One region of the Specibacter sp. BI4 genome, then DNA from elsewhere that is predicted to be linked to it. Evidence: predicted binding sites of a transcription regulator. Region 1 holds the regulator's gene; the other holds the start of a gene.
What was found. The regulator LexA, encoded in region 1, represses DNA repair genes until DNA is damaged. The targets are predictions, from matches to a motif close to TCGAACANNTGTTCGA.
Positions count from the first base shown of each region.

Region 2: AC1L6K_RS06820 (HNH endonuclease signature motif containing protein) is a predicted target of LexA. The motif match lies at 1,644-1,659, and genes of this name have one in related genera.

Region 1 is NZ_CM155265.1:3,453,415-3,457,827, forward strand. Features, by position in the region: gene AC1L6K_RS15805 (histidinol-phosphate transaminase) at 1-476, opposite strand, end outside; gene AC1L6K_RS15810 (LysM peptidoglycan-binding domain-containing protein) at 623-1,195, opposite strand; gene lexA (transcriptional repressor LexA) at 1,472-2,215, shown strand; gene AC1L6K_RS15820 (GNAT family N-acetyltransferase) at 2,349-2,804, shown strand; gene AC1L6K_RS15825 (LysR family transcriptional regulator) at 2,985-3,917, opposite strand; gene AC1L6K_RS15830 (DMT family transporter) at 3,990-4,413, shown strand, end outside.
Region 2 is NZ_CM155265.1:1,447,970-1,452,382, reverse strand. Features, by position in the region: gene AC1L6K_RS06820 (HNH endonuclease signature motif containing protein) at 1-1,601, opposite strand, end outside; gene AC1L6K_RS06815 (ATP-dependent helicase) at 1,760-4,413, opposite strand, start outside.

The DNA of each region.
Region 1 (4,413 bases):
GGGGCCTGCTCGCGAACCTGCTCAGCCGCCGATTCGGCGGACAGGCTGAAGTCCGGCGCCCGCACTCCGGCGATGTAACCGGTTCCGGTGCCGCTGGCCAGCAGCGGGTACATGGAGTAGGTGGGAGGGAAGCTCATGACGGTGCGGCCAGGACCGCCAAATGCCTGCAGCAGCTGCTGCAGAACTTCATTGGAACCGTTCGCCGCCCACAGGTTGTTTTCATCGAGCCCATGACCCAGGTAGGCAGCCAGCTCCTGGCGCAAGACGGTGAATTCCCTGTCAGGGTAGCGGTTCAGGCCGTCAAGCTCTGCCGCCACAGCCGTGAGGATGGCTTCCTTGGCGTCGGCCGGGACACCGAAGGTATTTTCATTGACGTTCAGGAGCACCGGCACGTCAATCTGCGGAGCACCGTATGGGTGCTGTCCGCGCAGATCGTCACGGAGCGGCAATTGGCCTAAGAGTTCAAACTGATCCATGGCACAAGCTTAATTGGCGACCGGACCAAATGCCGAAACGGCGACACCATGCGGACATCTTTGCGACAGGTGCGGGCACTCGCGGCACAGCCGGCGGGCGCTGCTGCAGCTCCCAGACTTTATCTGGGGCGTGGAACGTACAGGCGCTACTTGGGGAGGGGGACGTACAGGCGCTGGCCGGCCTGCAGGACTCCGCTGCCCAGCTCATTGAGCGCCACAATTTCACTGACAACGTCACGAATGTCGCCATGCGGGTTCGAAGCACTGGCAATGCTCCAGAGATTGTCGCCCGGCAGGACGGTGACTGACACGGCGTAGTCGGCCAGGTCCACGGCCGCGTACGCGGCGGAGGCCTGGGCCGGGGTGGCGATGGAGCCAAGCCCAATGGCCAGGGCGGCAAAGACCATTACGGCGGCCGTGAGGATGGCGGGGAGGCCAAGGAGCACCAGACGGCCGCGGCGGGTGAGCTGGAGCCTGGCCCGGCCACCATCATTCATGCCCGGGCCAGCCTGCGCCGAACCCAAAGGCACCGAACCGACTGGCGCCGTAACCGAACCGGACTGCATCCGTTCGGGCTTCGCGGAGTCGGGCCTGAACGCCCTGCCGCCGGCAGCGGCTTCGGTGGCCGGCTGAAAGCGCCACGGTCCCGTGCCGCCTGCCGCCGAGTCGTTTGTGTGCCTGCTGCTCAGGGTTGGTGCTGAGATAACCATTGCATTCATGATTTCTGGTCCTTTCGCCGTGGATCTAGATCCTTGGCCATCAACATCCGTCGGATCAAATTTCCATGCCTTATATCTTCGATAGAACGTATGTTCTAATTAGCTACTAGTACAGTTTTAGCACCTATGGACGACACTTGCCAAGGGCTGATAGAACAAATGTTTGAAATTGCTTCGTTTGTGGCTTAAACTTGTGAGACAAGGATTGGCCGCTAGATGCAGTCCACCAGCAGGCACTGACATTGTTCAGGGCAGCCACGAAAGGACCCGGGAACCATGGCGCTTCCAGAACCTCCGCACCGCATCCCCCAGGCGCCCAGCCGCGCCGGAATGAAGGGGCTGACAGTTCGGCAAAAGAAAATCCTTGAGTGCATCCAGCGCTCCATCGCCGACAAGGGCTACCCGCCCTCCATGCGTGAGATTGGTGATGCGGTGGGGCTTGCGAGCCTGTCAAGCGTCACGCACCAGCTGACGCAGCTGGAACGCCACGGCTATTTGCGCCGCGACCCCAAACGTCCCCGCGCCATGGAGGTCCTCATTCCGCTGGTGCTCGACAGCGGCCAGGTTGAGATCGAGGGTGTCAGTTCGCCCTCCAATCTGCGCAGTTCAAACGGCCTGAACTTTGCCGAACTCAGCAGTTCCTCGGACACGGCGTTCGTCCCGCTGGTCGGGCGCATCGCAGCCGGCGGGCCCATCCTGGCCGATCAGTCGGTCGATGACATCATGCCGCTGCCCCGGCAGATTGTGGGCAGCGGTGAACTGTTCATGCTCAGGGTTCAGGGCGATTCCATGATTGACGCAGCCATCTGTGACGGTGACTGGGTTGTGGTGCGCCAACAAAACACGGCCAACAACGGTGAAATCGTTGCTGCCCTCCTCGAAGACGAGGCGACAGTGAAGACGTTCCGGCAGCGCGACGGCCACACCTGGCTGCTGCCCCAGAACACCCGCTACGAACCCATCCTCGGCGACCACGCAACCATCATGGGCAAGGTTGTCTCGGTGCTTCGCAGTCTCTAGCACCACTCCTGCAGACAGTGCGGCGCCCCGGCCAAGTGGCCGGGGCGCCGCACTGTTCACTCTTGTTTTTGTTTGCGTGGCATCATCTCCCACATATTTCAGGATGCCGTTGGTGGGCGCATACCGTTGAGCCATGATTAATCTTGTGCCCGCGGGCCCCGCCGACATGGATGAAATCTCGGCGTTCCTTCGCACCGCCGATTTGACGCTCAGCGGCCTCGATTCACCGTCGGTGCACTTGTGGATCTCACGGGATGCCACAACAGGACGGATTTTCGCGTCAACTGGTTACGAAAGCAGCCACGACGGCAACCATGCGCTCATACGCAGCGTCGCCGTCGCTCCGGAACTGCGTGGAACAGGAATTGGGCTGGGGCTCGCTCAATTTGCCATGGACCGGGTCGTCGAAGCCGGCGCCGACCGGGCCTGGCTGTTTAGCCGCAGGTCGGGGCCGTTCTGGCAGAAAGCCGGGTTCACGTCTGCAGACACGAATGCTCTTGCGGTCGCCCTGGCCTCAACACACCAGGTTCAACTATTTACCGAAACCGGCCAGCTCGGACGCGAAGTCGCTTGGAGCCGGCAGTTGTGATGCAACGCCGGCACGACGCCTCATGGAGTGTTCCGTTACGGACATGAAGCCCGACGCGGGCTCCCTGTCGGCCGGGCGAGAACAGCGCCGGCACGATCGCTGCCGGCATCGCCTAAGCCGCACCCCAGACTCAGTGGATACATGCATTTACGGGGAATGAGGCCCAGCCCGGGGGTGCAGTCAGCGCGCTCCTTCTGCGCGGCGGCGTGTCTCCTCGGCGATCTCGATGAGACGCTCGATCACGGTGCGCGTGCTCACCCGTGCCCGCGCTTCGGGCCTTGTCAGGATTTCGATGTGCCGGCCAATGTCGAGCCCCTCGATCCGGCGCAGCACTACCTGCTCCCGAAAGTGGGGCGCCAGTCCTGTGTAGCGCGGCAGCAGGCCCACGGCGCGAGTCTCGGCGATAATGGCCGCCACCATGTTGAACTCATTGACCCGGTGCGTAATCTGGATCGGGGTGCCCGCGCCTGCAGACATTGCCTGGACGAGGAGTGGTTCGAGGGCAAATCCTTCGTGCGCCGCCACCCAGGTTTCTGCCGCTAGATCGGCCAGGCGCACCGTCCCATGTTTCGCCAGTGGATGGTCACGGTGAATGGCCAGGTCAATCGGTTCCTGCAGCACAGGCGTGGCGTGCACCCTGCGGGCGGGCCAGGGTTCGGACATCAGCGGACGGTGGGCGATCACGACGTCGTGGTCGCCCACCAAATCGACGAACTCGTTGACCGATACGTCCTCGTCCCTGCAATGCACCCTCGGCCCGTCGGGATCGTTGAGGCTTCTGGCGATAAGCTCCGGGAACCAGGCGAGACCGGCGCTGTGAAAAGCGGTGACTGAAACGAGTTCCTGTCGCGCCAGGAGATACCCTGTGACGGAGTTCTCTGCGCGTGCGAGGGCTTCCAGCACTTCACCTCCGGCATCGGCGAGCCGTTCGCCCGCCGGCGTGAGTATCAGCACTCGACCCCGCTGCTCGGTGAGGGGAATTGACACTCCCCGTTGCAGGGCTGCGAGTTGCTGGGACACCGCAGACGGAGAAAGGTGCAGGGCCTGTGCCACAGCAGTGACGGAGCCGCGGTCCCTGAGTTCGCGCAAGGTTCGAAGATGATGAACTTCCATGAAGCTCACCTTACGGGATATTGAAGATAGTGCCTGTTGTTCTGCACGGAGGGTTGTCAGTACGGTAAAAGCATGTCCTTCGCATCCCCCTCCACCCGTCGACTGCTCCCCGACGCCGTACTCCTGATCGTGGCAATATTGTGGGGCGGAAGCTATCTGGCGACTCAAGACCTGGCGGTGGCCTCATCCGCGGCTGCGGTGATGTGCGCTCGTTTCGTTCCCTCGGCGGCAATCCTGCTGCTGGCGCATTTCGCCCGGCCAAGAAATCGGCTCCGGGACTCGGCATTTCCCGGCATCCTGCTTGGAACCCTACGGGCGGCCACCATAGCGCTGGAAACCATCGGCGTCACTCTCACGAGTGCGACAAACGCCGGGCTCATCATCGCCCTGTCCATTCTGCTGACCCCGTTACTCGAGTCCGCTCTCACCAGGAGACGGCTCTCCCCTGCGTTGGTCGGAAGCATCCTGCTTGCCCTCCTCGGCATTGCGCTGCTCG
Region 2 (4,413 bases), 2.0 Mb from region 1:
GGCCCCGGCCCCGGGTTATCCTGGCCTTTCGGCATGCTGGTGCCACTGAGAGGAGGTTCCGGCCCCGCCCCACCAGGCACGACGGTGCCCCTGAGAGGTTGACCCTCGTCAGGCAGAGCTGTCCCCGCCCCGGAACCAATCACCGGATTCCAGGTATTGGCGGTCCCGGAGCCGTCGGCGACGAAGTCCTCGGTAATGATGCCAGGACCCGGGGCAGGGCCCGGGGTGCGGGGCGGATTCGCCTCTTCGCACTCCCACCCCGGCGCCTCAACCAAACTCACCCCAAACGCCGACTTCTCCCCAAAAACAACACCACCACCATCCCCACCAAAACCCATGCCACCGCCACAACCACCAACACCGCCACTACCACTACCACTGCCGCTGCCGCTGCCGGCACCCTGGCCGGTGAAACCACCACTCCTGCTGCCATGAGTGGGTGTATTGCCGAAAGAAGAACCGTTCCGGCCTGTGTCGGCATCCTGGCCGCCACGACCGGTGAATCCGCTGCCAGCACCCTGGCTGTCATAGCCACCGGCGCTGTTGCTGCTGCGGCTGCCGGCCCCTTGGCCGCCGCTGCCTGTACGGTTGGCGCCTCTGCTGTGCGGGCTGGTGGTGTTTGGGTTGGTGGTGGTGGGGTTGGTGTAGCTGTTGGCCGGGAGTTCCTGGCCCATGAGCAGAATCGCGGCAACATCAGCACGGATCTGCTCACGCGTCCGGCACTCACGGCAATCCTCCCCCGCACCCACCGCGTCAGCAGCACGCTGGCGTGCCGTGGCATCATTCTTGATCGCCTCCGCGAGCCGATGGCAATGAACCATGATCGCGTTCGCCGCCAACGTCGGAATATGCAACGTCACCCACGACATCCCATCCCTGCCCGGATCATTGCTCAACCGCCGATTCTTGAACGCCTCCTTCGTGCGCGTCTCCATCGACTCAGGGAACATCTTCTCCCGCTCCCGCCGCGCCTTCCCCGCAAACCTGACAGCAGTGGTCCCCGGCGCCAACACCAACAACCGCCCCTCAAACACCCCCACATCAGTGGCCGTGACAGAGCCGGTGTCCTCCAACGTGGCGATCTCTTGAACAATCGTGCACGCATGACGCCAGGACAACACCCCCGCCCCCAACGCCGCAAACGTCCCCGGATGCGCCAACACCTCCAACGCATGATGCGTCAACGCCACCGCCGTCCGTTCAGCAATACCCAACGACTGGGCCGCCTCAACCACGGCACTGGACTCAGCCAGCTTCGCCTGCCACGGATCCAAATCCACAGCAACCCGCTCAACCCCCACAGCCCCCATCAACTGCCCCAACAACGACGCCTTGCACGCCGCCGTCGCATCCTCCAACAGCTTCACGACCGCCAACGCCGCAACAGCACCATCATGCACACCACAAGCAACACCGTGCTGGGACACCGGCTCCGGATCCGGCACCGGAAAACCCGCCAACAACGGCAACCCCACCAAAACAGGATTGTCAGACCCAAAGGGTTCAATAAAAGGAAGAGCACCAACCGCGGCAAGAAGTGAAACCACATCCTGTGTGGCCTCACCACCCCGGTCCCCGGGGACAATCACCGGAATACTCATACCCCAAGAATACAACCACCGTTACCACCACGCAATAGAACCCCGAAAGAATCTTCTAAAACTTTTTCGGTGGATCCCGGATAGTCCAGCCTGAAAAGCCAGTCCTATCCTTGACCTTGGCTGGCTCGACGAATCCGTTGTACACCGGTCACTCGGGCTCAGGCTGAGTAGGCGTTGAGCACGATGGCCTCGAGCTCATCCTGTCCTGCAAGATCGACGGGACGAATGAGCTTGTCCTGTCCCACGTAGTAAAACGCCGCCTTGACTTGTTCCAGCGGCACTTCCTTCAGTCGTGACCAGGCAAGCCTGTAAACGGCCAGTTGCACCCCGCGCACCGCCAGCTGTGCCTTGGAGGGCACCTTTCCTGTCTTCCAGTCGATCAGGTCCCACTTTCCGTCGGTGTCGCGGAAGACAGCATCGATGCGGCCACGCACAACCACGTCAGCCACCCGCGTTTCAATCGGCACCTCAAGGTCTGCAGGGATCCTGTTGGCCCATTCTGAATTCTTGAACGTCTCCTGCATGTCGGCAAGGCCGTACGCCTCATCCACGTAGGCGTCGGCGCCCGGTTCCTCGTCAAAGTCAAACTGACCGGTGGTGGCGAAGAAGTCCTCAATCCAGGTGTGGAAGGCTGTGCCCTTGCGCGCCGCCATGCCCGGTTTGGTCGGCACGGGACGGCGCATGGCACGGGTGACTTTCTCCGGGTCCTCCCCCAAGGCCACGAGGCGCGAGGCTGAAATGTGCGGGGGCAGTTCCACGCGCAACTGGTCCGACTCCAGATGTTCCTGTGCCAGCAGCACGCTTGCTTCCCTGCCCCAGTGGGGATTCCTGGCCAGGAACTCCTCCGTTCCCGGTCCGGTGGAGGCTTTATTGTCGCCAATACTGACGCGTTCCGTCGCGACGGCGGCGGCCGAACGCTCGACGTTGTCCCGGCGTCCCACTCGTGCAGCCACCCCAGCCCTGCCCATGATGACGGGCCCGTTGAGCGGATCGTAGGGCCATTGGGCGCTTTCGGCACCAGCGCTGACCGGGTTGGCGGCGTCCTCGTCAGGGTCTTCAGCCCACTGGCCGAGGGCTGCGCTTTGTTTGGCACCTTCGGACAGTGGCAGCAATTCTGCAAGGAAGGGCGACGGCGACAGCGGCTTCTTCCCGCTGCCCCACACGGTGGTTGAACACATCAGGAAGTCCCGGGCCCGGGTGAAAGCCACGTAGGCCAGGCGCCGTTCCTCCTCTTCGGCGTGGAGCATGACGTCGTCGGCAAAGAGCTTCTCGTTCTCCATCAGCGTTTTCAGGTCCGGTACGTTGGTGTCCCATTCAGGAAGGTCGTCCCTGTCTCCGCGCAGCGGCCACGGCAGCGATTTGGCCCCCGTGCTCCAGCGGTCCGCGCGGGAACTGGGGAACGCGCCGGCGTTCATGCCCGGCACAAACACCACATCCCATTCCAGTCCCTTCGAGGCATGCACCGTCAGCAGGGCGACGGCGTCGGGGTTGCTCTCCACCGGCGTCATTTCCAGCCCGCCCTCCTCGGATTCGGCTGTTTCCAACCACCCGAGGAAGGCGTCCAGGTCAACCCGTTGCGCCGCCTGCATGAACTGCGCAGCAGCGTCCGCAAAGGCGTCCAGGTGGCGGCGGGCGTGGTGGATGCTGGAGCCGGGCTTGGCGGCCAGCTCAATGTCAAGGAGCATCGTCTTCTCGACCACGCCAAGCAGGTTGCCCAAGTCTTCGCCCACAAAGGTGCGCAGCACCCGCAGCTCGTCCCGCAATGCCAACAACCGGGTCCGGGCCACCTCGCTCAGCGGCCGGGCAGCTTCAGGCCAGTAGTCTGGGCTCAAATAATCCAGCGCCTCGACCAGCGATGAGGCATCCACCAGATCGGCGGTAACCACTGCCTGTTCAGCTGGTTCCGGCACCCCGGAAGCACTTTCCTGTCCGCCGTCTTCGCGCAGCGCGGCCGCGTCAAAATCCACCCGGTGCTTCGCAGCCCATTCCCTGCGCCGCGCCAAGTACCGTGCCCAGTCGGCAAAGGCCACCAAGTCGGCGGGCCCGATCCGCCACCGCGCCCCCGTCAGCAGCCGCATGAGCGCATCCGAGCGGCCCGGGTCGGCAATGACCCGCAGCGTCGCCACAAGGTCCACAATTTCCGGGGTGCCCAGCAACCCGCTCAACCCCACAATTTCGTAGGGGATGCCGCGGGCCTCAAACACCGACTGCAAGCGGGAAAATTGCGCACGACGGCGACACAGCACCGCCACTGTCATGGCACCTTGGGCGCCGCTGCGGTGGGTGAAATCCCCCTTGCGGTCCAGAATTTGTTCGGCGACGGCCTCGGCCTCGGCAAGCTCGGTGTCGTAGCGGGCCAACAGCACCTCGCCGTCGGGAGCCTGCGGCTTTTCCCGCAGCGGCGAGACAACCACCCTTGGCCCGGCCGCGGCACGCTCCTGATCCGTTAGTCCGGCAGCCAGCCTGGCGTTGGCCTTGCGGGTTTGCGCCTGTGTCAGCTCGGCCGACATCACATTGGCGGCCGCCAAAATGTGCGAAGAGTTGCGCCACGCAATGGTGAGTTCCGCTGTTGGTGCGTACCCGCCGTCGTGCTTGAGGAAAATCTCCGGGAACCGGAAGAGCTGGCCGGCCGAGGCGCCGCGGAAACCATAGATTGACTGGTGCGGGTCGCCGACGGCCGTGACCGGGTGGCCGCCGCCATAGAGCTCGGCGAAGAGCTGCAGTTGGGCGTGCGAGGTGTCCTGGAATTCGTCCAGCAGCACCACCTTGTAACGCTGGCGCTCCATGACGCCGGCATGCGGAACCTCGTGGG